Regions from separate parts of the Alteribacillus bidgolensis genome, predicted to be linked through region 3. Evidence: riboswitches for the same ligand, from Rfam matches in the RefSeq annotation. Region 3 holds a riboswitch; each other region holds the start of a gene.

Region 1 (7,983 bases), 1.2 Mb from region 3:
AAACCTTTAAATAGGGAGAGGTTATAGTAATCTAAATATTGAGCTACATTCGTATGATAAGATGCTACTAATGGATACTCAAGCTTTTTTGCGGCTCTTACACCAGAAAAACCAAGAATAGCAGGGTTTACTACATGGACAACATCAGGTTCATATTCTTTCAGATATTTTCTTACAATCGGGTTCGGAAGAGCAAACTGTTTAGAGCGATAAAAAGGAAGAGTGCTCGCTGGCACCCCTTTAACTTCCGCTCCTTCAAATTCATATACACCAAGATCCGGCGCAATAATTCTGACATCATGCCCGTCTTGAAGCAGCCATCTTATACATGCTGTAAGCCTAGTAACTATTCCATCCGTAGAGGGAAGAAACGTTTCCGTTACAATAGCAATTTTCACAATGAGTACACTCCCTGTTCCCTTATTACAAAATAACTGCATTCGCATAAGGATTCAGCAGCAGGCCAAGCTTTTTTGGATATTTCAATCCTTACTGCCTAGTGCGATGGCTTTGCTTTATTTCCACGTAACGTTTGGTAATACATTTTCTTTAATAACCCGGTCTTTATGGTTCACTACCGTTTTTAAAATTTCACGAATAACTTCATCAGTTAAAAGATGAGGTTCAAGTCCAAGATCTCTCAGCTTGGTATTAACTGCTTCATAGAAATGATTTTCAAGCTCTACCCGAGGGTTTTCCAAATGCGCCACATCTATGGTATAACCTTCTTCTTTTGCAACTTTTTGAACCTTATTGGCAAGATCTAAAACAGTGAACTCTTCTGTGAATTGGTTAAATACGCGGAATTCTCCTTTATCAGCAGGGTTTTCTGCTGCGATTTCAATGCATCTAACGGTATCTCTTATATTAAGGAAGCCACGAGTTTGTCCGCCTTCTCCATATACAGTGAGATCATGTCCAATCGTAGACTGAATAATAAAACGGTTTAAAGCTGTTCCAAACACCCCATCATAGTCGAGACGGTTAGCTAAAACTGGATCCATTTGTGTTTCATCGGTATCAAGACCGTAAACAATTCCCTGGTTTAAATCTGTTGCTCGTATCCCCCAAATTTTACATGTAAACATTATATTATGGCTGTCGTGCACTTTGGAAAGGTGGTAAAAAGAGCCTGGCTGTTTTGGGTAAGGTAGGACATCTTTACGCCCTTTATGCTCCACTTCTAAATAACCCTCTTCAATTGGAATATTTGGAGTTCCGTACTCTCCCATTGTCCCCAGTTTAATCAAATGACAGTCAGGAACTACTTCTTTGATGCCATATAAAACGTTTAAGGTGCCTACAACATTATTAACTTGGGTATATATAGCATGTTCACGGTCAATCATGGAGTAAGGAGCTGAACGCTGCTCGGCAAAATGGACGAATGCCTCTGGCTTCTCGCGCTTAAGTACTTCCTTTAAGAAGTCGTAATGGTTGAGATCGCCTTCGTATGTACGGATTTCATTACCAGTTAGTTCTTTCCATTTTTGAACACGCTCTTCTAATGAAGCAATTGGAGTAATTGAGTTTGACCTTAACTCATCGTCATATTTTCTTCTTACCAGATTGTCAATAATTGACACATCATGCCCTTGTTTTGATAAATACAAGGCCGTGGGCCATCCACAAAATCCATCTCCGCCAGCAACGATAATATTCACGTTACTACCTCCACTCTTGAAATAGTTTCTATTACTAAAATTGATTCTATATGAACGCCGTAAAGACGTTTTTTCATATTTAAGCTTTAAAATATGGGACCATAGAAAAGGTATCATGTTCTGCTGTATTTCGCAAATATTACACTGTTAAAAGAATATACTCCTTCTAATACTTTCTCTCCATTCTCATTGTACCCTTTTATCAATTTTAACTATATTCTCACAATCCGCTTAGCAATTAAAAAATAGAGAATGTCCTTCCTTGTGGCCTGTGTTTTAAAACTTGCGATTACGTTGCAGAACTAATTAACTAGATCCGTTGAAGACAAAAAGTGTCGGTCTATACCTAAAAAGAGCTGTTCAACCTAACTTGGAACAGCTCCATGCATCGATATTACAAAATCATCCACCTATATATCTTTGATACAAGACCCGAGCTCTGGATTTATCGTTTTCTCCGTGTATGATCGTTCTGCCGTCCTGAAAAATAACAAATCGTTTGCCCTCAAGATTTAGGACAATAAGATGTTTATTTTCTTGTTGAATGGCTTTTGAATATCTCTTTTTTAAATCAGGTAATGCCAGGTATTGCTGTTCTGCCGGCCGGACTTGTACGGCATTACGCCCGCATAACACCTCTGTTTTTGCACGGTTTTTGTATTCCAAAAATGGATATGAGGCTTCTTTACCGCAAGATGGACAGTCCTCTTTTTTTAACAACTTAACATCAATAGCAGAAGATTCATTGTTCCAAAGGTTAAATGATAATAATTTCATTCGTAAGGCAGACCAGTTTTCTGTTAAAATTTTCAGCGCTTCTGTGGATTGATGCGAACTGACCATTTGTACGGCCGGCGCAATAATCCCTGCTGTATCACACGTTTCCCCATCAAGTGGAATATCTTCCATTAAACAATGAAGGCAAGGGGTGTTTTGAGGCAGAATAGTAAAAGTAATGCCATAGCTGCCCACACAAGCTCCGTATATCCATGGCAGGCCATGTTTTTGACAAAAATCATTAATAAGCATTCTCGTATCAAAATTGTCCAGCGCATCAATAAACAAATCTGCTGGAAGTGCTTGCTCTAATACAAAAAAGTCAGCCTCTCCTGTAACACTTATTATCTCTGTTTCCGTATTTATTGCTTGCAATCTATTTTTAGCTGCTTCTGCTTTTGGCAGTTTTACTCTTGCATCTTGTTCAGTATAAAGCTGCTGACGGTTCAAGTTGCTGTATTCAACGAAATCACGATCAATAATCGTAATTTTCCCAACTCCTGCTCGTACTAGTGTTTCTGCGGCTGAACTTCCTAGTGCTCCGGCTCCAACAATGACTGCGTGCTTGGTATTTAAGAGCTGCTGGCCAGTTTTACCGATTCCATAAAAGAGTTCTTGCCTGGAATAACGGCTCTCCATCAAAGCTTGCTCATTCCTTCAACCGGACTGCTTGCTTGGGCATACATTTTCTTTTCAATACGTTCCGCTTCAAATCCTAAACGGCCAGCTTCCACTGCATATTTCATTGCTTCCGCCATTTTCAAAGGATCTCCAGCTCCAGACACTGCAGTGTTTAATAGTACCCCGTCAGCTCCTAGTTCCATTGCGTAAGAGGCATCTTTAGGGCTGCCAATCCCAGCATCGACAATAACAGGAACTTCAGCTTGTTCGATAATGTGAGATAAATTATATGGATTTATAATCCCAAGCCCAGTACCTATTGGGGAGGCGCCAGGCATAACGGCATGAATGCCAAGCTCCTGCAGACGTCTGGCCAGTACAACATCATCAGACGTATAAGGAAGAACAATAAAACCTTCGTCAAGCAGCATTTCTGTAGCTTTTATCGTTTCTATCGGGTCAGGTAAAAGCGTCTTGTCACACCCAATAACTTCTACTTTAATCATGTCACACATATTAGCTGCTTGAGCCATTTTTGCAATTCGTACAGCTTCTTCTGCTGTTTTTGCACCTGCAGTATTTGGCAGCAGTTTAAACCCGCTGAGATCCATGCTTTCAAATGGGTCTGGCTGACTGTCATCAAATATATTCATTCGTCTTACGGCAAACGTAAGCACTCCCGTTTCAGAAGCCTCTACCGCCTGCTTTTGCACTTCCCCGCTAGCATATTTTCCGGTTCCTAGAAATAACCTCGACTGAAAAGTATATGGACCGATATTTAACATCGTATTATCCTCCTCCAACGAAATGAACTATTTCAAATTTATCCCCGTCCTTCACGGGTTCATTGTCATGTTGTTCTTTGACTAAAATATTTCCATTTCTTTCTACTACAGCTTTTTTTTGACCGATTTGTAGATGGCTGAGCAGTAATGTCACAGTGGAATTATTATCAGGTATTTCTTTTGTCGTGCCGTTAATGATTAGTTTCAACTAGATCCTCCTTTCCTTCTTTTAAACGCAATGGATCAAATGCCCTGATCCATTCCTCATTTTCAGCAGTACCTTCTATCAAATCTGCCATCCATTCCCCAGTTAATGCAGATAACAATATACCGTTACGGTAGTGGCCAGCTGCCATCCACAATCCTTTTATGGAAACAGCGCCCAAATACGGCATACCGTCAATCGTTTGCGGCCGCACACCGCTCCATGCCTCTATCCATTCAGCGTTCTGAAGGTCAGGGACAAGCCGGATTGCTTTAGAAAGAAGTTCCTGAACAGCTCCTGCACTAACCGGTTTATCCATTCGGCCATTTTGTTCGGTTGCACCTATAATAATGGTTCCGCCGGGCTTTGGAACAAGGTAAAGATCAGAAGCATGAATGGTTGCTTTCATTATTGGTTTTGCAGGTTTGACTGATATACACTCGCCTTTTACTGGAATCATAGAAGGGATATACGTTTGTGCAGTTGGAATTAAATCAGTCGAGGCCCCGCCAGCAAGCACTACATGTTCGGCATAAAAACAGCCAGAAGGCGTCGTCACCCCATTTATTCTTCCATTTTCCTCCAACAATCCTGTGACAGGAGTAAATTCGTATATATCTGCTCCTAATAGGTTTGCTCCGCGTGCATAGGCCTGGGTTAATTCTTTAGCTTTCACCTGGCCATCTCCAGGAATATAAAGGGCTCCTTTTATATCACCCTTTATGTTAGGCTCCTGGACAGAGATTTCATTCGGATCCCTCCACTCTGCTCGTTCTCCCGCCTTTTTTTGAAAAGCGAGCATGTCTAAAAGATGATTTACTTCCGTATCAGCCTGAGCCACTTTCAGCATTCCATTCCGTACATAAGACACGGGAATTCCAGACGTTTCTTCTAATTCAGGTACCAATTCAGAGAACATATCTCTGCTTTTTCTCGCAAAATCAAAAAAAGGACCGTTTTCTTTGATTTCAACCTGTGCCCCAAGCATTCCAGCAGCTGCGCTGGATGCTTCTGCACCAACTCTAGTTTTTTCAAGCACAGCTGCTCTATAACCTCTTTTGGACATTTGATAAGCGATAGAGCAGCCATTGACACCGCCGCCAATAATCAGCACATCATATGCTTTATTCATGTAATGCCTCCTCTTTTAACGCTTTTTGATAAGCTTTTGCCTTCTCGATTGGTTGGGCTGCTCCATAGATGCCAGACATTACAGCAATACCTTTGGCTCCGTGAGAAACACAATCCTTCACTCTTTCAGAAGTGATTCCTCCTATCGCTATAACCGGACATTTTACTGAACTTACAACCTGCTGCAGCGATTTTAAACCTCTTGGAAGAGTATTTTGTTTACTGTTTGTTTCAAAAACATGTCCAAAAAATAAATAGTCTGCACCATCCATTTCTTTTTTTACAGCGCTTTCTTTGCTGTGAATAGAACAGCCTGTTAACCATTTATCTTCAACAGTTTTATGAATAGGTACGTTTTCAGGAAAATGAACGCCTCCTAAACCATACGAAGCTATCAACTCCGGCCGATTATTAAGAATAATTTTATGAGGAGGTACTTCTGCGTTTAATAATCCCAATATTGCAGCGTCCATTTTTTTTTCATCCCACAGCTTTTCACGAATGTGAATGAAATCTACGTACGAATGAACGTTGGCGGTTATATCCAACCACCTTTCTAGGGATTGATTTCCAGTAGAAATAACGTGTAAGAACGGTTTCATAATACCTCCTCTTCATTTAAAAAGACCGCTTTCCTGAAAGTGGAAAGCGGTCTGGTCAGCTTTGTCTGTTATGTCCATTTCGCTCCACTTTCCTCCGCTGGAATAATCCAGTTCAGGTTCTGAGGGTTTTAAAGGTTCACTTTAATCTCAGCCTTTCTTTAAGGCACCCCTAGTGGTTGTATTTAGTATTTTTCTAAATTTTAAAACAAACATGCCGAATCTGTCAAACTAAGAAAAGTGATTTTAACGGCAACTGTGGTAAAATATAGGAAGTTAAAGCAAGGACGTGTTATTTATGATACAAGTACTTCCTTCAAAAAAATATGCAATACTTATATTAACAGCAGGAATGGCAGCTCTGTTTGTCGTAATGGGTATTGGCAGATTCGCTTACACTCCCATCCTGCCATTAATGGTAGAAGCAACACATTTAAATAATGAAACAGCCGGATACTTGGCTTCTAGCAATTACTTTGGCTATCTTGTAGGTGCTCTTCTAGCAGGAAAAATGGCATGGAAAAAAGGAAAAGCCTATTATGCATATTTTCATTTGATCTTGAACATAGCTTCTACTTTCTTGATGGGAGTTGTTGTAAATGAGTTAATCTGGCATCTTTTACGCTTTTTATCTGGGGTAACAAGCGGTATTGTTTTTGTTCTTGTTTCAAGTATTGTTATAGATTACCTAGTCAGCGCAGGACATGCTTCTTGGACAGGATACCTATTTGGAGGAGTAGGATTAGGTATATTTTCAACTGGACTTCTTGTACCGCTATTATCCATTTCATTTGACTGGGCAGGGATTTGGATTGCTCTTGGAATACTATCCACTATTCTAGGATTATTTACCTGGAAAAGACTTTCTGAAGCACCTGAAAAAGAGAGCATTGAAATAAAAAACGCAGAAAATAATCTAGTACAGTCAAAAACGAAAACGATATTACCGTGGCTTTGCGCCGCTTATGGACTCGAAGGAATCGGTTACATAATCAGCGGGACTTATTTGGTCGCTTTTGCAGCTGAAATTCCGATGCTTCAATCGAACCCTTCTTTAAGCTGGGTTTTAGTCGGTGCGGCTGCTGCTCCCTCATGCGTTATATGGTCTGGAGTTGCTTCTAAAATTGGAAACCTTGCTGCACTGCAGGCTGCTTTTTTTCTGCAAATATCAGGTGTTCTTTTCCCTGTGATTTTCTTTAATGGTTTCGGAGCATTAGTTGGCTCTTTTCTCTTTGGAGCAACCTTTATGGGGATTGTGACACTAACTATGGCAGAAGCGAGGAATGCTGCTGCGGGACAAAGTAATAATATAATTGGAGGATTTACTTTCATTTACAGCCTTGGCCAAATGATCGGACCCATTGCTGCCGGCTTACTCATATCGGCAACAGCAGCTCTATCTTCCTCTTTTTACTTTGCAGGTGCTGTACTTTTAACTGGAATGGGGTGTCTTGGGATAGCACAAGGACTGCAAAAAAACAGATGAAATCAAAAGTTTCTTACCCTTCACTGAAATGATAGAAAGGAGAATATGTATGCCATACATTAATATTAAAATTACAAAAGAACAAGAGCCAGTAACTGCTGAACAAAAAAAGGAGCTCATTGCTGGGAGTACCAAGTTGTTACAAGACGTACTTGGTAAAAATCCTAACACTACTGTGGTCGTGATTGATGAAGTAGAAACAGACAACTGGGGCATTGGAGCAGAACCTATTACAGAACGGAGAAAAAGAGGAGAATAACTATTCAAAAGCAGGGCTGGCTTCTTTACACGATGGAGCCAGCCTCTTGATAAGATCTTCTATCTTATTTTACCGATACCATTTTATCTACGTGTTCGTGCAAATCTTCCTCATCTTCAATGTGAACGGTCATCATATAATCCCCTGATTCTTCGAAGGTATGAGAAGCAATGTATAAACCACTTTCTTCCTCAGCATCAACCCACTCCCGCGTCTCGTCTCCTTTTTGCCATATCTCAAGCCTTACTCTAGCATTACGTATCGGCTCTCCTTCTTCAGCAACTTGAAACGATATCTCCATTTCTTCTCCTGCTTTTAATTCAGATGGAGATTGCAAATCTGCTGTTACCGGAGAACCATGTTGATGACCAGCATGAATATCTGTTTCCTCACCATTATCTTCCGTTTTTTCAACGGACTGACCTACTGTAATTTCCTCCGTTGGCATGCTGTGCA
Region 2 (7,983 bases), 1.2 Mb from region 3:
TTTACATGGGAATAAAAAATCTTCCCTATATAGCAAAACAGCTCATTAAAGAAGGCAAAGACCGCAGTACTAGCACGCTTGTTACAGAATGGGGAACTTACGGCAGGCAGCGATCGATAACAGGTCCTTTAGAGCACATACCGGCTATGGCAGAAAAAAAAGAGATGAGTAACCCAGCGGTAATTGTTGTGGGAGATGTGACTAAACTTCATGATTCGCTCCAATGGGTGAGAGAAAAGGAGTTAAGCGGAAAAGGTGTTATAACCTTATCCAGTGACAATACAGATCAGGATTTTGCTGATGATTTAAAAGAAGCTGGAGCAGAAGTTTATAACATAAAAGCAGAAGATTGCCACTTATCAAATAATATGGCAGAAATAATAAACCGTTTAATTACAGAAGGGCACGCAACCAGTGTGTTGCTTCGTACGGAAACTTCCGCCAGTTTGCTCTGCAAAATGCTTGAAGACGTGAAAGAGCAAACAGCAGATGCTCTGCCTGAACTTTCATTTATTTGTATAGGATCAAAGACAGCTCAAATGATTAAGGAACATGGTTATGTGCCAAATGCTATACTGCGGGTACTTTCAAATACAGAGACCATAATAGAAGCTTTAGGCGAAAAGCAGATACAAAATATTGGATAAATCCTAAAAGGAGTGGATATAAAAATGACCAAAGAAAAATTAGTTTTAATAGGAAACGGTATGGCTGGTATACGAACTATAGAGGAAATTTTAAAAAGAGATCCTGATCGGTTTGAAATTACTGTATTTGGAAAAGAATCTCATCCTAACTACAACAGAATCGCCCTGTCATCCGTTCTTCAAGGTGACAGCAGCGTAGAAGATATTATATTAAATGATTATGATTGGTATGAAAATAACGGTATTAAATTATACACTGGCGATCCGGTTGTAAAAGTAGATAAACGAAGAAAAAAGATTCATAGCAAAAACGGAATCGTATGTGAGTATGATCATTTGATTTTTGCGACGGGCTCTAATCCATTTATGCTCCCATTACCTGGTGCGGATAAAGAGGGAGTTATAGCCTTCCGCGATATTAAAGACTGTGAAACAATGATAGAAACTTCCAAGCATTATAAAAAGGCAGCAGTAATAGGTGGCGGTCTTTTAGGTCTGGAAGCAGCTAGAGGGTTATTAAACTTAAATATGGAAACAGAAGTCATTCACATTTTTGATTATTTAATGGAGCGTCAGTTAGATGCACCGGCTTCTGATATGCTGCGCCGGGATCTTGAAGAGCAAGGCATGCGCTTCCATATGAGTAAGCAAACAGAAATGATAAAAGGTAAAGACAGAGTAGAAGGCTTAAAGTTTAAAGATGGTTCTTTCCTAGAAGCAGACCTGGTTGTTATGGCTGTTGGAATTAAGCCAAATATAGAGTTAGCTAGTGATACGGGTCTTAAAACAGAGCGGGCCATTGTTGTCAATGATTATATGGAAACAAGCGCAAAAGATATTTATGCTGTTGGAGAATGTGCGGAGCATAACGGTATCGCTTACGGTTTAGTAGCACCGTTATATGAACAAGGAAAAGTATTGGCTGATCACTTATGCAGCAAAGAGACTGAAGGTTATCATGGATCTTTAATGTATACTAAGCTGAAAGTTTCCGGAGTTGACCTTTTCTCAGCCGGCCAGTTTCAAGATGAAGAAGATACTCGTGCCATAAGGGTACATGATGAGTTTGAAGGGATTTATAAAAAAGTAGTTGTGAAAGACAATAAAGTAGTTGGATCTGTTCTATATGGCGATACTTCCGACTCTCCGCGCCTGCTTGACATGATGAAAAAAGGGCAGGATATTTCGGATATGAACAAAGCGGTTATTCTGCCTTCTGAGGATGAGAATAGTTCAGGAGAAAGTCCAGTGATTTCTATGGAAGATGATGAACAGATTTGTGATTGTAATGGTGTTTGTAAAGGAGAAATTGTAGAAGCAATTAACAACGATGGACTTTCTACTGTTGCCGACGTGACAAAGCACACAAATGCAGGTCGTTCATGTGGCGGATGTAAACCGCTTGTTTCTGATTTATTATCCGCAACCCTTGGCGATGAAGCAGTAAGCAATCAAAAGGAGCCTATGTGTGGTTGCACAGACCTCTCTCATGATGAAGTATCAGAAGCTATTAAGGAAAAGCAATTATCTTTCACTAGAGAAGTAATGAATGTGCTTGGCTGGGAATCAGAAGAGGGCTGCTCTAAATGCCGGCCAGCTATCAACTATTATCTTGGGCTTAATAAGCCGGAAGAGTATGAAGATGATCATACGTCCCGCTTTATAAACGAAAGAGTACATGCAAACATTCAAAATGATGGTACCTATTCGGTTGTCCCTCGTATGTACGGCGGGGTGACTGATCCTGATCAACTTCGTAAAATCGCGGACACTGCTGATAAATATGAAGTGCCGATGCTGAAAGTGACAGGCGGACAACGTATCGATATGCTTGGTGTAAATAAAGAAGATTTACCTTCAATTTGGAAAGATCTTGGTATGAATTCAGGCTATGCGTATGCAAAATCAATCAGAACCGTAAAAACATGTGTTGGGGAAGACTTCTGCCGCTTTGGGACCCAGGATTCTATCGGAATGGGTATTCAAATTGAAAAGAAGTTTGAACGCTTGAATACGCCTCATAAAGTGAAAATGGCAGTATCAGCCTGTCCGAGAAATTGTGCTGAATCTGGAATCAAAGATATTGGTATTGTCGGTGTCGAAGGAGCTTGGGAAATGTATGTTGGCGGTAATGGCGGTGTTGATTTAAGAGGTGGAGACTTATTCTGCAAAATCGAAACTGGAGAAGAGTTGTTGGACACTATGAGCGCCTTTTTACAATATTACCGTGAGGATGCACGCTATCTTGAAAGAACTTCGCATTGGGTAGAACGTGTGGGACTTGACCATATTCGATCTGTAATATTAGAGGACGAAGAAAAACGCAAACAGCTCATTGAAAATATGGAAAGAGCTCTGCGTGCGCGTCCAAAAGATCCATGGGCGGAAGTGACCGAAAACGAAGCGAAGCAAAAAGAATTGTATGAGAAAAAACAATTGGAAGTTATTCAATAATTTTTGATTAGAAAAGGGGAATAAAAAAAATGCAATCTACCAAAGATGAGAAGCAAGTGATGATTTGTCGTATCGATGATTTAGTAGAAGGTGTTCCAAAAGAAGTCATCGTTAATGGTGAATCGATTGCTGTATTCAAAACAAATAAAGGTAAGGTTAACGCATTGAAAAACAGCTGTCCCCATAAAGAGGGTCCTCTCTCTCAAGGGATAGTTAGTGGTGATCACGTGTTTTGTCCGCTTCACGATTGGAAAATAAGCGTAGAAACAGGTTTGGTGGAAGCACCTGATGAAGGCTGCGTGAAAAAATTCCAAACAGAAGTGAAAAACGAAGAAATCTATCTCGTTTTATAACTTACCTATGAAACTGTCATTCGTGTATCACGAATGGCAGTTTTTTGTGGGGGGCGAGTTTCTAGGTCTTGAGCGGCATTTAGACGATTGACTTAACGAAGAAGTGGGAAAGTTTACTACTGATATATGCTTTTTTTGGTGTGAGGTTTTTTCATTAAGATGCAAGGGGAAACTTTTAATATTGCTTCAGGGAGAAGGGAAGGTAATATGACATTTGATTCGCTTGCATTAGTTCTTGTATATCTGTTCGTGCAGTTATTTGCCAATAAAATTATTTCGTCTTCCGCAATCGGCCGATTCAAGTGGCTTTCTTTTTCAGGCGGGGTTGCCGTTTCTTATGTATTTGTATATGTACTTCCATCCTTACATAAAGAGCAAGAAGGTTTTTCCGAAACAAAAGGGCTGACGATGGAATCGGAATTATATATTTTGGGGCTCTTTGGGCTGCTTATTTTCTATGGAGTACATAAAGCAGCAGAAAGAGCAGCTAGGGAACATGAACAAGGAGAAGGTCACTTTTTCTGGATTCAAGTGGTTTTTTTTGCGCTGTATAATATGCTTATTTCCTATATTATTTTTGCTTCTGATATAGAAGGTATTGAAGCCGTGTTTTATGGTGTTGCGGTTGGATTTCATTTTATGGCTGTTTCTCACGATATGTGGAGGGAAGACAGCAAACGGTACGAGTCACTAGGAAGGTACCTGCTTGCTGTCGGAATTGTGGCCGGCTGGGTAACAGGGGTGTTTGCTCCGCTCCCTTCATTTGTTCTAGCTATTGTGTTTGCATTTATTTCCGGGGCAATGGTGTTGAATGTTTTGAAAAAAGAACTGCCATCTGAGGAAAATGCACATTTTAAAACATTTTTGGCAGGATCTCTTGGTTATACACTCATTACCTTAGCATTAAAATACTTTTTTAACTGGTAAAAGGACATTATAAGGCATCCAAAGCTTGTTCAATGTCCTGCCATATATCTTTTTCTGCTTCAAGTCCTGCCGACAGCCGTAATAAGCGATCACTAATCCCCATTTTGTTTCTCGTGTCGTAAGGGACAACAGCATGGGTCATCGTGGCAGGGTGTTGAATTAACGTTTCTGCATCTCCTAAACTAACCGCAATTCGAATCATTTCAAGACGATTCATAAACGACTGAGCTGCTGCTTTGTTTCCTTTTAGTTCAAAACTTATTAATCCTCCGAAATGATCCATTTGCAAAGCTGCTAATGAATGTTGAGGAAAGTCCGGGTCGCCGGGATAGTAAACTTTTTCGATTTTTGGATGCTGTTTTAATCGTTCACTGAGTAATTTGGCGTTATCAGAGTGACGATTCATCCGTAAAGACAAGGTTTTTATACCTCGCAAAAGCAGCCAAGCATCAAATGGTCCAAGGATACCTCCCATGTCTTTTTGAGAGGAACGCCTTACAAGAGATATAAAATCTGCGCTACCTGCTGCAAGGCCGGCGATTACATCTCCATGACCCCCGATGTATTTTGTGGCACTGTGTAAAACGACATCTGCTCCTAATTCCAGCGGCCTTTGTAGAACAGGGGAAGAAAAAGTGTTGTCCACGATATAGAAGAGGTTGTGCTGCTTGGCAATGTTACTAATCATTTGCAAATCAACTAATTTCATCGTTGGATTAATGGGTGTTTCTACGTAAATAGCTTTTGTTTGCGGTCGTAATAATGATTCAATGGTTTCTTTCTTATCCATATTGACAAGACTAAAATCAATATTAAATCGTTCTTTTAACATTTGAAGGAGACCAAAGGTACAACCATATATACCTTCTGAAACAAGAATATGGTCACCCGTTTTTACAACCGAGGTCAACACAGCAGAAACGGCGGCCATCCCGGAACTAAATGCTATTCCCTCTTCCCCGTTTTCAAGGTCAGCTATTTTATATTCTAGTTCCTGAACAGTAGGGTTTCCTAATCTGGAGTAAACAAAGCCGTCTTCTTCTCCGGCAAACCTTCTTTCTCCTTCCTCAGCAGATGTAAACGAAAAAGTAGAAGTTTGAAATATTGGTGGTATGAGACTACCGAGGTATGACCGGCAAGAATAATTTCCGTGAATCAGGCGGGTATCGATATTTTTATTCATTATCGTCGTTCCCCTTTTTATTAAGATAAGGCTTCTATATATGTATATAAAAAGGCCTCCGTTACATGCACATCAGTGTGCGAAAGGCAACGGAGGACCAAAAAATGATTAAGCAGCAGAATGGACGCTGCGCCCATCATAGAAAAACTGAGGCCTATATTTTGAAATAAGGATAACGACAAAGATGGTTATAAGCATTTCAGGAACGAGATAAGAAGCATTATATACTGCTGAATACGTTACAACCGGTACACCGTCTGGAGCATATTCACCAAACCATACTAACCCTGCACTGAAATGGTCGATAAAACGAAGAAGCGTACCAAAAGCAACCCCAATAATGATCAGGAAAACGGGCACTTCATGTTTAAAGTTATTTCTGCTGACAAATAAACCAGCCAGCCCAAGAACGGCATAAGCAATCGGATATTCGAGTATAAATTGTATAGGATGGACAATGATGGCGCCGAAAAGAATTTGAAGGATTCCAGTTAAAAAACCGGTCATCATCCCTGCTTTCCATCCTCGGCGAAAAGCAATAATAAATATGGGGACCATAACTAGTGAAATGGATCCTCCCATCGCCCATGGAGCACTAAATTCAATATAGCTTAAAATAATTGACAGTCCTGCCATAAAAGCAATTTCTAACATAATCAGCAAACGATTATTCTGCATAACTCAAAAAATCCCCTTTCGCTGCCACTGGGGGAAGAGGGGATGGTGTTTACAGACAACAACCTGTAAGTAAGAATGCTTGTCACACCACTTCCCTACGCTGGTCTCAGCCAGATCAGGTTCTAAGAGTTGAGACAATCGTCTCTCTCAGTCAATGACACCCCTAGTGAACATATAGAATTTCTTTTAATGTAGCATATATTAAAATGTTTGCAAACGAATGAGATGTTTATATATTCCATTTGCAAATAAATATATTATTCGCAAAATTATATTTTTTCTTTTATAATCGAATTGTTAAAACATAAAAACGTATGAATAAGGGAAGGTGGTGAGATTAATTCTGTAAGCGGTATCAGAAAAAGATATAAAAAGACAGTTGAAAAGGAGTGTGAACGGTTATGCCAGCTATTGTTTTAGCAATTATCGGGTTAATTGTGTTTGCTCTTGGTTATCGTTATTATTCTAAGTTTATAGCAGAGCGTATTTACAGGCTGGATCCTAATTATCAAACACCAGCCTATCAATTCCGGGATGGTGTGGATTTTGTACCGACAAACAAATGGGTGCTCTGGGGCCACCACTTTACTTCTGTTGCTGGAGCAGCGCCCATTGTAGGACCGGCAGTAGCTGTTTATTGGGGATGGCTGCCAGCCTTTTTATGGGTCGTATTAGGGACCGTTTTTGCAGCTGGTGTCCATGATTTTGGGACGCTTGTCCTTTCTGTTCGCAATAAAGGGCAATCGATTGGAACCCTGGCGGAACGTATTATTGGAAGGCGTGCAAAACTGTTATTTTTGTTTATTATTCTAATTTTGGTTCTCATGGTCAACGCAGTATTTGCCTGGGTTATTTCGAATTTATTCATAACATTTCCAGCAAGCGTCCTGGCGGTGTTTATTCAGATACCGCTTGCGATTTGGATCGGTTATACGGTTAATAAAAAAGGAAAAAATATGCTTATGCCATCTCTTGTAGCACTGGCTGTAATGTATGCAGCAGCAGTTATTGCCAGCACTACTCCTGCTTTACAAATCGATTTGGTATCTTATTTTGGTGGAGAAGAAGCAACCGGCTTGTTCGGTTTAGATGCAGTTTCATCGGCATTTTTAATTTGGATTGCTGTCCTCATGATTTATGTTTATATTGCTTCGATTCTTCCGGTTTGGAAGCTTCTCCAGCCGCGTGATTATATTAATTCGCATCAGCTGGTGGTAGGGCTTGCTATTTTGTACCTTGGTTTATTTTTCACGTGGCCGACTCCTGAGGTAACAGCGCCGGCTACACGAGAGGTCACAGACGTCTCTTGGTTCCCGCTTCTCTTTATTACCATAGCCTGTGGGGCAATTTCCGGGTTTCATGGTCTGGTTTCTTCTGGAACCTCATCGAAACAGTTGAATAAAGAAACGGATGCACGTTTTGTTGGTTATTTTGGTGCAGTCGGAGAAGGAACTCTAGCACTTGTAACCATTTTAGCAGTGACCACCTTCTTTGCTTCACAAAGTGATTTTCTATCCAGCTATGAAAGTTTTAATACAGCAAATGCGGATGGACTTGCCCATTTTGTTGGAGGTGCGGGGCAGCTCGCAACCGGGCTTGGTTTACCAGCAGGCGTAGCGGAAACAATTGTAGCAGTAATCGTTGTTAGCTTTGCTGCGACGACACTTGATACCTCTGTACGTTTAATGAGGTATATTATCTCAGAACTCGGACAGGAGTATAGTGCACCTGGCCTTACGAA
Region 3 (7,983 bases):
CCCTGATTATAGGAGGAGGGATAATAGGCAGTGCGATAGCATACTACACTGCCAAAGCCGGTCATGATGTTGTCCTGATCGAAAAAGGAGAATTTGCCTCAGGTACTTCCTCTAAGTGTGACGGTAATATTTTAGCAATTGATAAAGATCCTGGGTTTGATAGTCAAATGTCTTTAGTCAGCCAGAAGCTGGTACATGAACTAAAGGGAGAATTAAACGGTTCTTTTGAGTATAGAAATCCAGGAAGTATTCTTGTTTGTGAAACAGATGAAGAAATGGAAGCAGCCCAAAAATGGGTTAATCAGCAAGAAGAAGCAGGCCTTCCATTTAGAATGCTTGACCGAGCTGATCTTAGGGAGGAGTCCGAGTATTTCGCAGATGATCTTCCGGGGGGGCTGGAATGTGCAAGTGATGCAACGGTCAATCCCTATTTGATGACCTATGCACTGATTGATGGAGCAAAATTATATGGTGCCTCCTTTTATTCCCATACGGAAGTGAACAATATAGAAAAAGAAATAGGGACCAATCAGTATGTAGTTGATACAAGCAAAGGGGCTATACGTGCTGATAAGGTCATAAATGCTGGCGGCGTATGGGCGCCTTTAATAAGTAAAATGCTTGACGAAGATATTGATATTCCTATTCAGCCTCGAAAGGGTCATATTATTGTTGCCGCGCGTGAAATGCCTCTTGGGATGCGAAAAGTTATGGAATTTGGTTATCTTATATCTAAATTCGGGGGAGAAAGACAAGTGGATGCTGAAACGGAAAAGTATGGAGTTGCCCTCGTATTTGAACCAACAGAGAGCCAGAATTTTCTTATTGGAAGCAGTAGAGAATTTAATGGCTTTCAAACAAAAGTGGATTTCCATGTAGTAAAAAAAATTGCCCATCGCGCCATACGATTCTACCCTAAATTAAAAGATATGCTTATAATTCGGAGTTATGCTGGTCTACGGCCATGGACACCTGATCACTTGCCGATTGTCTCAGAGGTAAAAGGATATAAAGGGTTTTATATAGCAGCAGGGCATGAAGGAGATGGAATAAGCCTTGCCGCTGTTACAGGAAAACTCATCCAGGAACTGATAGAAGAAAAGGAAAAAACAATTGTTCCAGTAGATAAACTAAGTTTACACCGTTTCCAAAAAAAGGAGGCCGCACTATGAATACAAAGCATGTTTTCCATACCATAGATACTCACACTGGAGGGAACCCGACCAGAACCATATTAAGTGGCGTTCCCTCGTTACAAGGCAAAACGATAGAAGAAAAAATGAAGGATATGAAAACGAATTATGATTGGGTCCGGAAACTATTAATGTATGAACCACGGGGGCATGATGTAATGTCAGGAGCTGTTTTGCTTGAACCTTGCCACCCCAGCGCAGATGTGGGCGTGATATATATAGAAACGGGAGGATATCTCCCAATGTGCGGCCATGATACGATTGGTTTTTGTACAGCTTTAGTAGAAACTGGGAAAGTGGATATGACAGAACCGTGTACCGCATTAACATTAGAGACACCAGCGGGATTAGTAAGAGTGGAAATCAAAATAGAAGATGGAAGGGCGAAAGAGGTAACGTTTAACAATGTCCCTTCATTTTTTTTGGAATCGATCGAAGTGGAAGATGATGAAATGAAAAAAACTATCGCCTGTGATATCGCTTATGGAGGGAATTTTTACGGAATAATTGATGCTCGTTCCCTTTCACTCGATTTAACGCCGGAAAATAGTGCTCGTATTATAGAAAAAGCTGTCTCGTTCAGGCAGAAAATCAATAAAGAACATGTGATACGACACCCGGAAAAGCCTTTTATTAATGGACTTACTCATATAGAATTTTTCGAACCATCAAAACATTCTGATGTACATGTCAAAAATACTGTTGTCGTTCCTCCAGCTGGGATAGATCGGTCTCCTTGCGGTACGGGAACTTCAGCCAAGCTTGCTACACTATTTGCAAAACAAGAAATTAAAAAAGGAGAAATATTTTGCCACGAAAGCATTGTAGGCAGTGTTTTTAAAGGACAGGTTCTAGATGAAATAAATGTACAAGGCGTTTGTGCGGTAGAAACCCAGATTTCAGGTTCTGCATGGATAACGGGTGCACATCAGTTTTTTTTGGATCCGGAAGATCCTTTGACAGAAGGTTTTTTGCTGCTTCCTGAAATGGAAGATCATTAAAATAATAAATGAGAAAGGGTGAGGGGTTTGAAAAAAGAAGCGAGGTTACCGACAGTCTATGAAGTGATAGGGGTTTTAATTTTATTTATTGTCATTATGTTTGGCTTTATAAATTTGCTGGAACTTCCTATTCAATTAGCATTATTTACTTCCTGGTTTATGGTGATAGGACTCGGGCTGTGGATAGGACTGCGTTACAAAAAGCTTCAAGATGGGTTGCTCCAGGGAATATCGAATGGATTAGAAGCGGTGCTTATTTTAATTACTGTCGGGGCTTTAATTGGAACCTGGATTGCAGGAGGCATCGTCCCAAGCATTATTTATTACGGTTTATCTGTTATAAGTCCAAACATTTTCTTGTTTGCTACACTTATTATTTGTGCGCTTACTTCCCTAGCTACGGGCACGTCATTTGGAACGGCAGGTACGGCAGGGATTGCAATGATTGGTATTGGACAAAGCTTTGGAATCCCTCTCCCCTTAGTAGCAGGTGCGGTCATTTCCGGTGCTTATGTGGGCGATAAATTGTCTCCATTATCGGATACAACCGTAATGACCGCCTCTTTAACAAAGGTAGATATCATTGAACATATTAAGTCAATGCTTTATGTAAGCGGTCCTGCTTTTGGAATCGCAAGTCTATTGTTCATATTTGTTGGCTTTTTCTATGTAGGAAACAGCGTCGATTTAACAAGGGCCGAAGAAGCTATGGGAGCGCTGCAGGGTCAATTTAATATATCATGGTATATGCTGGTTCCGCCGCTCATTGTTATCGCTCTTTTAGCGATGAAGCAACCATCCATTCCTACTATTACGTTTGGTGCGTTTTTAGGAGTTATTTGGGGTTTTGCATTTCAGGGCATTCCGTTTTTAGATGCCATTCAAACCTCTTATCAAGGGTATTCCATCGATTCAGGTATTGAATTTATGGATACTTTGTTAAATAGTGGCGGAATGGTGTCCATGCTAGAGGTTATTTTATTAATTTTACTCGCATTAGGCTTAGGGGGTTTAATGGAAGCTGCTGGTATCCTGCATGTCATCTGCCAAACATTGTTAAAATGGGCCGATAATGCTGGGAAAACTACACTAACAACATTAATTGCTGCATTTTTTGGGAATTTCTTCGGCGGTGCTGCCTATGTTTCTGTAATTACCGGAAGTAAAATCACAGAAGAAAATTATGATCGCTTAAATATCGATAAACGTGTACTTTCAAGAAACACAGAAGCAGGAGGAACTATTACAACGCCTATGGTCCCTTGGTCAGATGGCGGGGTTTTTATGGCAGTAACATTAGGTGTCTCAACAATGGCGTACTTGCCTTTTCTATGGTTTCATTTCCTTGTAATTATTATTACTCTCCTATACGGCTTTACAGGCAAGTTTATATGGTACACAAAAGGCAAAGAGTATACAGAAAATTACGAAGATTCAACGGTGAATACAACAAAATTTGAAGCATAACAAGAACTTCGAAAAATAGTATAATATAAAATGTTCGACTGAGTCAGCCAGGGTGAAAAAAATATGAAAATTTAGTTTTAAATATGATTATTCTATGCTATGTTGTCTTTAAAGGATTCCAACAAAAAAATAGGTAGGCTTGACACTAGGGGTGCTGTTATACAGCTGAGAAGGGCGGTTGTCCTAACCCTATAACCTGAACTAGTTAATACTAGCGTAGGGAAGTGTGAGCGGATATAAGTATGGGACAACCATAATATGTACAGCCACTCTTCGCTAGAGTGGTTTTTATTTTTTAAGAGGAGGGATAAGGTGGAAAAAACACTCTGGCAATTAAATCAACTGGTGGAAGAAAGACAGGATGAACTTCTTGAACTTGTAAAAAATTTAGTCCGCTTTCAAACACCGAGCCCGCCAGCAAGAAACACAGAAGAAGCACAGCAATTTATCGAACAATTTTTAAAAGAACACGACTTTAACACAGACGTTTGGGATGTGTATCCCGGTGATCCTAACGTAGTCGGGACGTGGAAAGGTGAAGATCCTGAAACACATCAAAGCCTTATTATTAACGGACACATGGATGTCGCAGAGGTCGATGAAGAGAATGAATCATGGAAATACGGTCCATTTGAGCCAGTGGCAGCAGACGGCAGACTTTACGGCCGAGGAACAGCGGATATGAAAGGAGGCCTTGCTGGAGCGCTATTTGCGGTAAAACTGCTGCAAGAACAAGGCATCCGCCTGCCCGGAGATCTTATTTTTCAATCCGTTATAGGAGAAGAAGTTGGGGAAGCTGGGACACTGGAATGCTGCAAACGAGGATACAGTGCCGACTTAGCCGTGGTTGTGGATACAAGTGACTTGAATATTCAAGGGCAGGGCGGCGTCATCACCGGCTGGATTACGGTGAAAAGTCCGCAGACGTATCATGACGCTACTCGCCGAAATATGATTCATGCTGGAGGCGGTGTGAAAGGGGCAAGTGCTATTGAGAAAATGACGAAAATCATCGAAGGACTGCAAGAGCTGGAAAAACACTGGGCCGTTACAAAATCTTATCCTGGTTTTCCAGCTGGGATGAACACCATAAATCCGGCAGTCATTGAAGGGGGGCGCCATGCTGCTTTTGTCGCAGATGAATGCCGGCTTTGGATTACCGTACACTTTTATCCAGATGAAGATCACGACATGGTAGCAAAAGAAGTCGAAGATCATATTCGCCGTGTCGCTGACGCTGACCCGTGGCTGCGAGAAAACCCTCCATTATTTGAATGGGGAGGGACGTCGATGATTGAAGACCGCGGCGAAATTTTTCCTTCGTTAGATATTGAGGAAAATGGTAAAGGAACAAAAGTATTGCAAACAGCACATCAAGACATATTTGGTCAAAAAGCGCCAATCAGCATGTCTCCAACCGTTACCGATGGAGGCTGGCTGGGCGACGCTGGCATCCCGACCTTAATTTATGGCCCGGGGGATCTTCAAAATGCTCACGCGGTGAACGAATCAGTCTCTATTGATCAGCTTGTCCAATTCACAAAAGTAATGATTTCACTCATTTATAACTGGTGCTCGACAGAAAGGGAGGAGGATTAATATGGCATTTAGCGAACGACTATATGAAAATGTCAAACCGATTTGGGAAAAGAATCATAATCACCCGTTTGTACAAGGAATGGGTGATGGAACACTTGATAGAGAAAAATTTCGTTATTTTATGATTCAGGATTATTTATACCTAATTGAATACTCAAAACTGTTTGCGATCGGCGCAGCGAAAGCCTCCGACGTGAAAACGATGGGTGAATTCGCAAAACTCTTGGATTCTACTTTAAACACTGAAATGGATCTTCACCGCCAGTATGCGAAGAAATTTGATATCAGTGAAGAAGAACTTGAAAACGCGAAACCAGCTGCTGTTACTGTATCTTACACGCATTATATGCTGGCAGTCGGACAAAACGGCGGTCTTGCAGAACTGGTTGCAAGCCTTTTGCCATGTATGTGGAGTTATGCGGAAATTGGAAAATCTCTTTCTCAGATTCCTGGAGCAAGCGACCACGAATTTTACGGCGAATGGATTAACATGTATGCCGACGACGAGTTTCAGGAGTTAACCCAATGGACGATCAACATGCTTGATCGGCTGACTCATGGAAAACCAGAGCATGAACTAAAGCACCTTGAGGAAATTTTCTTAAACACGACGCGGTTTGAGTATATGTTTTGGGATATGGCGTATAAAGGGGAAATGTGGCCTACCGAATAACTCGGATATAAAAAGGTTTATAACGACTTGTAACCCGGATAACTGACACGTATAAAGTGCTGATTATTCGGGTTTTTCTATGTTTTTATCTTAATAAACTGTTTATAATCCTTGGTATTGCGGAGAATGGTAGATTTAGATATTAGAAACCAGTTTTTATAGTATTAAAACCTTTTAAGTGTTGCTCTATATTAGGAATGTAGTGATTTTGTTTTTGTTTCCGTTTTGTAAATTTAGAAGGGGAAGCTTTGAATAAGGTATGTTTAAACGTTAACAAAATTTAAATTACTTAATGGATACGATCGCCATTTTAGTTATCGTTTTGCCGGTTTTTAACCGGCTATTAATGCTTTAGGCGTAGATCAAGTATTATTTGGTAAAAGGATCAAAGCTTATGCTCCGCAGAATGTCAAGGAATGTTGGATTTTATTATTCGGGGCTGGGATTCAATCAGCTCCTAGTGCTATGGCTGTTTTAGACCGTTTTAAGTATGCGGTGTATCCGAAAAGACTTGTCTTAAAAATATGCTTAAAATGGCAATGAACTAAGCGAACTAAAGACCCTTTAAACGGAAGGAAACCAACCGTGAAGGGGAGGCTTTTTAGGTTTTTCTTCTAATGGAGTTATGAATATGAACACTAATCCTCTAGTCAGAATAACAATATATAAATGCATAAAAGCCTTGTGCCGATCGTCTATACATTTGGTACAAATAGGCGTAGGTTCAAAAGTGCTTATAAAAGGATAGATTTCTATTTAGTGATATGGGCAAATATAAACGGTTGGATATTTAGGAGGAAATGATGAGGATAAAGGTGAAAAAATCTCATAATAAAAGAAGTAATAAAGTTTATTTGCCTGAAAAAATAGTTTATTCATTAGGTTTAGAGAAGGGAATATTCTATAATATTTGCGTTGGTCAATTACATGAACAGGTATTTATAGAAGGGCACAAAGAGGATACTGAATATATGTATGTGCCAAATGAAATTTTTCATAACCTTTTATTATTGAGTAATCTACACCTTAATATATGGGTAGAGGAAGAAAAAACAAATATTTATCTAGGCCCCGTAGTTGGTGTGTTTGTTAATACAAAGTATATGAAATATATTTCAAAAGGAGAAATTCCTTTCAGTTTGCAAAAACACATGGAAGCAGGTATGCAAGAAGGTTGTCTATTATACTATTTCTCCATTAATGATATAAAGTGGTTTGAAAACAAGGTGAAAGGATATATTTATGCACCTAAATGGGGGAAGTGGCTGGATTACTGGTTACCTCTTTCTAATGTAATTTATGATCGAGGTGTTGGTTTCCAACGAGAGGAAAAGCCATTGGTTAAACATATTCGTAACCAATTTACAACGCATCCTGCCATGAAGCTCATTAATAATTGTGATTTTTTAGGGAAATGGAAAGTTCATAAGCTTTTATACAAGTACAATGAAGTTAAGCAGTACTTGCCTCATACAATTACCTACAAAACATTTGATAAGGTAATATACATGTTAGAAAAGTACCAACATGTATTTTTGAAATCGTTTTATGGAAGTCGCGGCATAGAAGTAATGTCTATTGAAAAGAGTGATGGAGGTTTTATTCTTAATTTTTACAATAAAGGGTTGCAAAAAATTTTTATAAATAATGAATCAGGTGTAAAGAGTCATATTGATTCCTTTGTTGGTGACAAACCTTTTATTATTCAACAGGGCATACCTTTGATAAAACTTAATAGTAAAAAAATGGATCTAAGAGTTCTAATTCAGAAAAATGATAAAGGAAAATGGAAAGCTGATTATTGTCAAATACGATTGGCACAAGAGAATTATTCTATTACCAATGAAAATATTGGAGGAAGAGTCGTTAATTATAGGGACTATTATGATCTATTAAACCGTTTAAATAATTATGCTATTCCAACTGAACAAGAAATTTATAACAAAACGATAAAAATCGCAACTTATATCGAAAAAGAGTTCGGTACTCTTGGTGAACTAGGTATGGACATGGCAATTGATGATCAAGGAGGACTTTGGTTTATTGAAGC
Region 4 (7,983 bases), 1.2 Mb from region 3:
GTAAATATAGAGAAGCAGTGCCATCTAGCTGGGGAGTCAATAAAGTATCGCCTCTTTGAATGACGTTTACGTCCATCCCTGCTTTAGAAAGACCATAAGCTGCTTCTAATCCTAAAAATCCAGCACCTACTATAATACCTCGTTGTGCTTTTGCAGCCAGAGCTTTAAGGTCCTTTGCGTCTTGCAAAGTTCTAAAAGTATATACTCCTTTTTTATCATGTCCCGGGATATTTAATTGAACTGGGTTTGAACCTGTTGCTAAAACTAATTGATCATACGGAAATGTTTCATTTCTATTCGTATAAACGAGTTTTTTATCTGTATCTATCCGAATAATTTGTTCATTTACATGCATGTGTACGCGGTTCTCCTTATACCACGCATCTGTATGAGAAAACAAAGAAGTTTCATTTGTTTCATTTTGTAAATAAGAAGAAAGTTTGACACGATTATAATGAAGCGTTGGTTCCTCACCAAAAGATCTTATAGAAAAAGAGTCACTATCGTGAGAAATGATCGTTTCTATGAAACGCAATCCGCTCATACCGTTTCCTATAATAATTAGTTTCTTTCTCATTTTTCTCCCTCCAGCAGAACGTTCCATCTCTATTTTCACATTCTTAATTTTCATTGTTTCTTATTTAAAAAAGATATTCTACAAGTTAGGAAGGAAACATGACATAGTTTTTTATTTTATTATGTTAGAAATGATAACTTCTGGGATAAGTGTTAGTGTCTAGGAGTGATCAAGTAGTTTAGTTCTGCGTGGCATAGTTTCATTGTCAACTGTCCTCCTCTGCAGTGCTGAAAAATAGGAATGGAGAAGAATTTTTGTCTAAAAGTTATAGACTTGACAGCAAACCACATTTTTAGCAGCGCTCGAGAAGAAGGAAAAACCAATACGTTCACGAAGTAAGAACCAAGAGATAATGTATGCCACCACAAGAGGAGTGATCATATGTCTTATATTAGAACAGGATTGATAGGTTTTGGCTTTTCTGGGGCTACCTTTCATGCTCCTGTAATTGATACTGTAAAAAATATAGAAATTACCCACGTTGCCTCTTCTAATCCTGACAAGGTAAAAGGCCAGCTTCCGGAAGCTGAAGTAATGAGCAGTGCAGAAGACGTGTGCCGGCATTCTGAACTAGATGCTGTTATTATAACTACGCCAAATACTACTCATTATCAACTGGCAAAAGAAGCACTAGAGCACAACAAGCATGTCGTGTTGGAAAAACCATTTGTACCGAACTTACAAGAAGCAGAAGAACTAACCGTCATTGCCGAAGAGAGAGGACTTTTTTTAAGCGTCTACCATAATCGACGCTGGGACAATGATTTTCTAACATTAAAAGAATGTATGGAAAACGGAGAGCTTGGAAGGGTACATACATACGAAGCGGTGTGGAACCGTTTCCGTCCTGACGTAAGGGATAGATGGAGGGAACAGAATCTTCCTGGTTCAGGAACTTGGTATGACCTTGGTTCCCACTTGGTTGATCAAGCTCTTTTGTTATTCGGAGAACCCGGGACGATTTTCGGAGATATCCAGGTGCAGCGTGAAGGCGGAAAAACCGCAGATTATTTTCATGTTATTTTAGGATATGAAAATAAACGTGTGATCCTTCGTTCAGGATCGATGGCAATTGGTGACAGCCCCCGATACATTGTTCATGGTACAAAAGGAAGCTTCGTTAAGTATGGACTGGATTCCCAGGAAGACATGTTGAAGATTGGCGGAAAACCTGGAGATAAAGGATGGGGAGAAGATTTAAAAGATAATCAGGCCATCCTGACAGATGAAAATGGAAATAGAAACATACCAAGTGTAAAAGGAGCATACGAACAATACTATATCAAATTTCGTGATGCTATTTTAGAAGGTCATCAACCACCTGTAACTGCACACGAAGCAGCCCGCGTTATTAAAGTTATAGAATTAGCGGAGAAAAGCAGTCAAAATCATACTGTTGTATCTTTTCATTCCTAATATTATGGTGCTAACATTGGCAAAACGCCGCGAGAGGAATTAATACGTTCTCTATTTCAGTGTTTGTTTCTATAAGTCGAACGTTTATTAAAAATTTCTTAGTTTTACATCTCAAGCAGCAGGATTCTTACTCTTAGAATAAAAAACCCACAGTTTTCACCAATCCTCATGGTGGAAACCGTGGTTTAATCCTGTTTACCGGTAACAGTGTGGCGAAAATTTTCCTTTAGGTTAACCTGTCTTTTAATGTGCTGGCTGCTTTTTCTGGATCATCAGCCTGGCTGATAGCAGATATAAAGGAAACCCCGTCCGCACCTGCCTCAATTACTTCCACAGCATTGGTTTCATTGATGCCGCCAATGCCGACGATTGGCAGCTGTATGCCTTGTTTTCTCAACGCCCATATGCCCTCGGGTCCAATAGGTAATTCGGCATCCTCTTTAGTCGTCGTCATAAACATCGGCCCGGTTCCAATATAATCAGCCCCTTGCCTTTCTGCCTCTTCCGCTTCTTCTATCGTCTTAGCAGAGACACCAATAATCATAGAAGATGGACATTTCTTCTTTAATTCCTGGATAGACTCATCATCTTGTCCCACGTGAATACCATCTGCATGTAAAGAAATAGCAAGTTCTGTATCATCATTTACAATAAACGGTATTTTGTGTTTGCAGCAGATGGATTGCAGTTCTCTTGCCAGTGTTTCTTTTTCCTTTCCCTTTAACGCACCGGAGCCTTTTTCTCTAAATTGAAAGCATGTAATGCCTCCGTTGATTGCTTTTTTCAAAACTTGTGAAGGGGGTTGTGATGTATTATTACTTCCCATAATAAAATAAAGCAAAAGATTTTCTTTATTCATGAGTTGAACCCCCGCGATCTAATATTTCTTTTTCAATATTGAGTTGTTGTTTGAAATCCATTTCTCCAACGTGGTAAAGGGCATTAAGTAATTCGATCTGAAAGGTTCCAGGACCTTGCATTGATGCAAATCCTTCTGCTCTTTCTGCTGCAATACCGTAATAACCTAATGCTGCAGCGGCTCCTGAGGCGGTTTTTTCTGTTACAGTCAGAAAGGCTGCAATGACCGCACTAGCTAAACATCCAGTACCTGTAATCCTTGTCAGCATGGAATGACCATTATTAATCGAGTATAAACATTTGTTATCAGCTACAGCATCTTTGGCTCCTGTCACTGCTACAGCAATATTTAGGGTCTTGGCCGCATGAGAGGCAATAGCTTCCATATTTTTTTCTCCACCTGAAGCATCTACGCCGCGAATATCACTCTCTAAACCTGCTATCTCAGACACTTCCGCCGCATTACCTCTGAGCAGCGTAATATCTAGCTGCTCTAGAAGCTTACGAGCCGTTTCTGTTCTGTAAGCCGTCGCTCCAGCTCCTACAGGATCAAGCACAATGGGGATTCCTTTTTCATTTGCGGCCTTTCCTGCTAGCATCATTGCTTCTATTTGTGCATCATTTAAGGTGCCAATGTTCAAAACGAGCGCATCCGCAGCTGAAGCCATATCAGCTGCTTCCTGCACAGCATTCGCCATTACGGGGGCAGCACCCATAGATAGAATGCCGTTTGCAGTAAAATTGGTAACAACCACATTTGTAATGTTATGAATTAATGGTTTTTGCTCTCTTACTTGTTCTAAAAGTTTACTTGCTTCTTTACTTCTCACGTCAGCTCCTCCTTAAACTAAAATATCATCCTTTTTTAATCGAGAAGCCCAATGATTTACGGGTCCGTTTCCTTTACCAATACCCAGTGTGTCGTGAATGGCTTGAGAAATAAACGTTTTACTGTTTGTGACAGCTTCTTTAATAGTGTTTCCTCTTGCCAATTCAGCTGCAATAGAAGCGGAAAGACTGCAGCCTGTACCATGGGTATGGTTTGTATCAGTTCGAGGGGCTGTTAAATAATCGATTTGCCCGTTAACGTATAAAATATCAGTGGCATCACCTGTAAAGTGCCCTCCTTTAACAACTGCTGCTGACGCACCCATATCATCTACAAGCATTTTAGCTGCTTGTTCTGCTTCCTTCTGGGTTTTAATGCTTAATCCTGTCAGTGTTTCAGCTTCTGCTATGTTAGGCGTAACCACATGAGCAAGAGGCATTAAACGATTTTTCATTAACGATGTTGATTCCTGTTCCATTAGTGAGTCACCGCTTGTTGCCACCATAACCGGATCGATTACGAGAGGGATATCTTGTCCGTCTAACAAATCAGCCACTTTCTCAATCATTTCCGGTGTAGCAATCATGCCCGTCTTCACAGCATTTGGCCGAATATCTTCTAAAACTGCTTTCATTTGTTTTTCCACCATTTCAAGCGGGACATGCCAAACATCCTGGACCCCTTTTGTATTTTGAGCTACAACTGAAGTGACCACGGCCATACCATAGGCTTTGCATTCCTGAAATGTTTTTAAATCAGCATGTATTCCTGCTCCGCCGGTTGGATCTGTCCCAGCAATTGATAAAGCACTTGGTACTCTTCTCATATTATTACCTCCTCATCAAGTTGAAAAACTTTGCCTGTCTACCTTTGTAAAAAAACCGCCTAAAACGCCGCAGCCTATGGCAGTGCGGCAATTGCACGTGTGCCGTTGATTTGCTTATCCTGATTAACATCACCATTTTTACAACAGAGTTACTCGGCTTGCCGCCAAGTCCAAATTGTGGAAGCCTTATTCTTTAACTTATACTTAGCAAAGTTAAACTTTCCGATAGTATAAAAACCGCTCTCCGAAAAGAGAGCGGTCGACATATTAATACCACATTACAAGTCTTCGCTCCACTTTCCTACGATGGTATTACCCATATCAGGTTCAAAGGGACCGATGCTTCAAAAACAATTTGCATCATCTCAGCTATCACAGCGCCCCTAGTGGATCATTTGTTTTAAGTTATTTCCATGTTACTTGACACCGATGACAGTGTCAAATAACAGCTTCTACTTGTTACTCATTCTTTTTGTCTCTATCTTCTTTGTTTTCTTGTTCTTCATTATTGGACTTTCCTTTTGAATGCTGAAGAATACGTTCTAACAGATAAATAATATCATCTTTTGATAAATGTTCATTTTGATCTGTACTGTGAATGTTTTTACCTGATCCCGGTTCGTTATCGGTGCTTTCCGGAAGCATATTTTCTTCTTGAGCAGCACTTTCCTGGAAATAGTGTTCAAGTTCATAGGAATATACAACCCTGCCTTCAGGCGTTACATATCGTTTATTCATATTTCTTGTCTCTTTATCAAAGAAACTATAAACCACAGGAATGACAAACAATGTAAGGAATGTACTGCTGATTAGTCCGCCTATCACAGCGATCCCCATTGGCTGCTGAATTTCTGTGCCTTCTCCAAGGCCAAGAGCCAACGGAACAACCCCTAAAATCGTAGTGACAGCTGTCATTAAAATTGGGCGGGTACGCTGTTTTACCCCTTCAATAATGGCTTCTCTTGCAGGCATTCCTTTTTCTTTCATTTGGTTAATATAATCAACCAGCACGATCGCATTGTTCACCACAATACCAGCCAGCACGATCAAACCGATAAAGACCGTTACACTAAGCGGCGTTTGTGTAATAGTTAGGGCAAGCATCACCCCTATAACGACAAGCGGCACGCTGAACATAACGACAAACGGATACTTAAAAGATTCAAATTGACCTGCCATCACCAGATAGATAAATAACAATGCTAACAGAAACGCAAATACAAGGCTGTCAATTGCATCGTCAAGCAATTCTTGCTCCCCAGAAAAAGCGTAGCTGGTGCTGTCTGCTAAATCAGCATCCTCAATAATGTCTTCAATCAACAAAGACATGTCATTTAAATTTGTATCACTACTGTATGTTACTGTAAACTCTACACTTCGCTCCTGATCCAATCGGTTAATTACAGCCGGGCCTTCTCCCTCTTCGATCGCAGCCAAATCATCAAGCGCAATGTATTCTCCCTCCCCATTAGGAATAAGAAGGTTTTCTAGATCTTCTTGATTCTCAAGAGACTCTTCAGAATACTTTACAATCACATCATAGTTGTCATTACGGTCCGTTTGTATAGAAGTGGCTGTTTCCCCGCGTGTTACATTGTGAACAATGTCTGCAATTTGCGCTGGAACTAACCCGTTATCACGAGCTGCATCTTGATCTACACGAACTTGCATTTCAGGTGCTCTTTCATCAGCAGATGTTTCTACTTCTCTAACATCATCCTCATCGTTTAAATCATCTTCTATAGCCGTTACCGCTTCATCTAGTTCCTCCGTGTTATTATCACTGACGGAAAAGACAACCGTATTTGCTTCACCACCGCCAACTGCTGCCTGAGTCGATAATGAAATGTCAGCATCAGCGTCCACACTTGTAACTTCACTTTCAATTTCTTCGACAAAGTCGATTGTGCTTTGATCTCTGTTTTCTAAATCGGTCATCGTTACAAACATTTGAGCTTCATGTGACCCAGAAGGTCCGCCCATACCAGCCGATTCTTCGGAGGAACCGATAACGGACATGTAATCTGCTACAACCGATTCATCATCAAGTATATTTTCAATATCTTCGATTACTTCTGTCGTCCTATCCAGATTCGTTCCGTAATCCATTTCGACATCTACTGTAAAATATCCATCATCGGTTGCCGGTAAAAAGTTAATGCCTGTTGCTGTGAGACCAGCACCACCGCCAGCCAGCAAAAGAAATGTAATAAATAAAGTAATAAATCGATGGCCTAACACCCATTTAATAGAGCGTTCTAATCCTTTTATAAAGGAAGAATTTTGTCTTTTTCCTTCCTTGTCTTCTTCTGGAGGCGTGAGCATTCGGCTTGACATCATCGGAACAACTGTTAAGGCGACCAGCAATGAAGCAAGCAAACTGAATGCAACCGCAAGTGCAAATTCGGTAAAAATATTGCCAACAATACCGCTGATAAACACAATAGGCAAGAAAACAGACACTGTCGTTAAAGTAGATGCAGTAATAGCTCCTCCTACTTCTTTTGTTCCTTCTGCTGCAGCTTGCCTGGAGGTTTTCCCCATGGATAAATGGCGGTATATATTTTCTATAACCACAATAGCGTTGTCAACAAGCATCCCAATACCAAGGGCTAAACCACCCAGTGTCATAAGGTTTAAGCTGACATCCGTAAAATATAAGAATCCAAACGTGACAATTACAGAAAAAGGTATCGCAATGCCTATGATAAGAGGTGTTTTTAAGTTTCTTAAAAAGAAAAACAGAACAATCATAGCAAACACGCCGCCAAGAATTAATGCCATAGAAACACTATCTATAGATTCTTGGATAAATTCCCCTTCATCGTAAAAAGAGATTGCTGTCAAATCTTCATATTCTTCTTCATCAAGCAAAGATTCCATCTCTTCATTAAAAGCCTTCGAGACCTGTGCTGTATTAGCATCTGTCTCTTTCATAACCGTCATCTGTAAAGCAGGCTCCTTATTGGCTCTTGTAATAGCTGTTTGCTCAGCTGTCGTTAATTCAATTTCTGCCACATCTGATAAAAGAAGCTCTTCACCGTTTTGCGGATCCGCTCCTATCACTAGTTCTGATAAATCTTCTTCTCCAGCTAATGTATTTAATACACGCGTGGTTAAACTTCGATCCCCGGTTTCAATTGTTCCGCCGGGAAGCGTAATATCATGAGATTGCACAACATTTACGACATCCTCTTGCGACAATTGATTGCTTTCAAGTTCTTCTTGGTCCAGATTGATTTCAAATTGTTCCGTTACCTCTCCGGACGTATCAACATTTGCAACCCCATCTATTCTTTCAAGTTCTGCCTGAAACCCCTCTACATCTCCCTGAAAATCTTGAATGTCCTGATTATCTGAAGTTATAGCCATTTGTGCCATGCCCATCATAGACGGGTCAAACTTTAAAAAACTCGGGTCATTCGCGTCATCTGGCAGCACTGCTTGATTCATTGATGTAATAATATCCTGTTCCAC

What was found. Region 3 has a riboswitch for thiamine pyrophosphate ahead of CEF16_RS12730 (acetylornithine deacetylase). Riboswitches for the same ligand answer to the same signal wherever they lie in the genome.
Region 1: another riboswitch for thiamine pyrophosphate. It lies ahead of CEF16_RS18645 (thiamine phosphate synthase); the one in region 3 lies ahead of CEF16_RS12730 (acetylornithine deacetylase).
Region 2: another riboswitch for thiamine pyrophosphate. It lies ahead of thiT (energy-coupled thiamine transporter ThiT); the one in region 3 lies ahead of CEF16_RS12730 (acetylornithine deacetylase).
Region 4: another riboswitch for thiamine pyrophosphate. It lies ahead of thiD (bifunctional hydroxymethylpyrimidine kinase/phosphomethylpyrimidine kinase); the one in region 3 lies ahead of CEF16_RS12730 (acetylornithine deacetylase).

Annotation. Positions count from the first base shown of each region.
Region 1 covers NZ_KZ614149.1:3,743,808-3,751,790, reverse strand. The annotation lists gene CEF16_RS18675 (glycosyltransferase family 4 protein) at 1-398, opposite strand, end outside; gene CEF16_RS18670 (NAD-dependent epimerase/dehydratase family protein) at 516-1,664, opposite strand; gene CEF16_RS18665 (ThiF family adenylyltransferase) at 2,067-3,080, opposite strand; gene CEF16_RS18660 (thiazole synthase) at 3,080-3,847, opposite strand; gene thiS (sulfur carrier protein ThiS) at 3,852-4,055, opposite strand; gene thiO (glycine oxidase ThiO) at 4,039-5,184, opposite strand; gene CEF16_RS18645 (thiamine phosphate synthase) at 5,177-5,785, opposite strand; TPP riboswitch at 5,858-5,966, opposite strand; gene CEF16_RS18640 (YbfB/YjiJ family MFS transporter) at 6,081-7,268, shown strand; gene CEF16_RS18635 (2-hydroxymuconate tautomerase family protein) at 7,318-7,527, shown strand; gene CEF16_RS18630 (FixH family protein) at 7,592-7,983, opposite strand, start outside.
Region 2 covers NZ_KZ614149.1:3,778,192-3,786,174, forward strand. The annotation lists gene cobA (uroporphyrinogen-III C-methyltransferase) at 1-647, shown strand, start outside; gene nirB (nitrite reductase large subunit NirB) at 672-3,101, shown strand; gene nirD (nitrite reductase small subunit NirD) at 3,131-3,454, shown strand; gene CEF16_RS18795 (hypothetical protein) at 3,662-4,381, shown strand; gene megL (methionine gamma-lyase) at 4,389-5,564, opposite strand; gene thiT (energy-coupled thiamine transporter ThiT) at 5,673-6,242, opposite strand; TPP riboswitch at 6,318-6,417, opposite strand; gene CEF16_RS18810 (carbon starvation CstA family protein) at 6,644-7,983, shown strand, end outside.
Region 3 covers NZ_KZ614149.1:2,547,732-2,555,714, reverse strand. The annotation lists gene CEF16_RS12745 (NAD(P)/FAD-dependent oxidoreductase) at 1-1,172, shown strand, start outside; gene CEF16_RS12740 (proline racemase family protein) at 1,169-2,194, shown strand; gene nhaC (Na+/H+ antiporter NhaC) at 2,222-3,661, shown strand; TPP riboswitch at 3,799-3,901, shown strand; gene CEF16_RS12730 (acetylornithine deacetylase) at 3,974-5,260, shown strand; gene tenA (thiaminase II) at 5,262-5,933, shown strand; gene CEF16_RS12720 (YheC/YheD family endospore coat-associated protein) at 6,749-7,983, shown strand, end outside.
Region 4 covers NZ_KZ614149.1:3,763,448-3,771,430, reverse strand. The annotation lists gene CEF16_RS18760 (FAD-dependent oxidoreductase) at 1-577, opposite strand, end outside; gene CEF16_RS18755 (oxidoreductase) at 959-1,993, shown strand; gene thiE (thiamine phosphate synthase) at 2,220-2,852, opposite strand; gene thiM (hydroxyethylthiazole kinase) at 2,845-3,681, opposite strand; gene thiD (bifunctional hydroxymethylpyrimidine kinase/phosphomethylpyrimidine kinase) at 3,694-4,506, opposite strand; TPP riboswitch at 4,788-4,901, opposite strand; gene CEF16_RS18735 (efflux RND transporter permease subunit) at 4,966-7,983, opposite strand, start outside.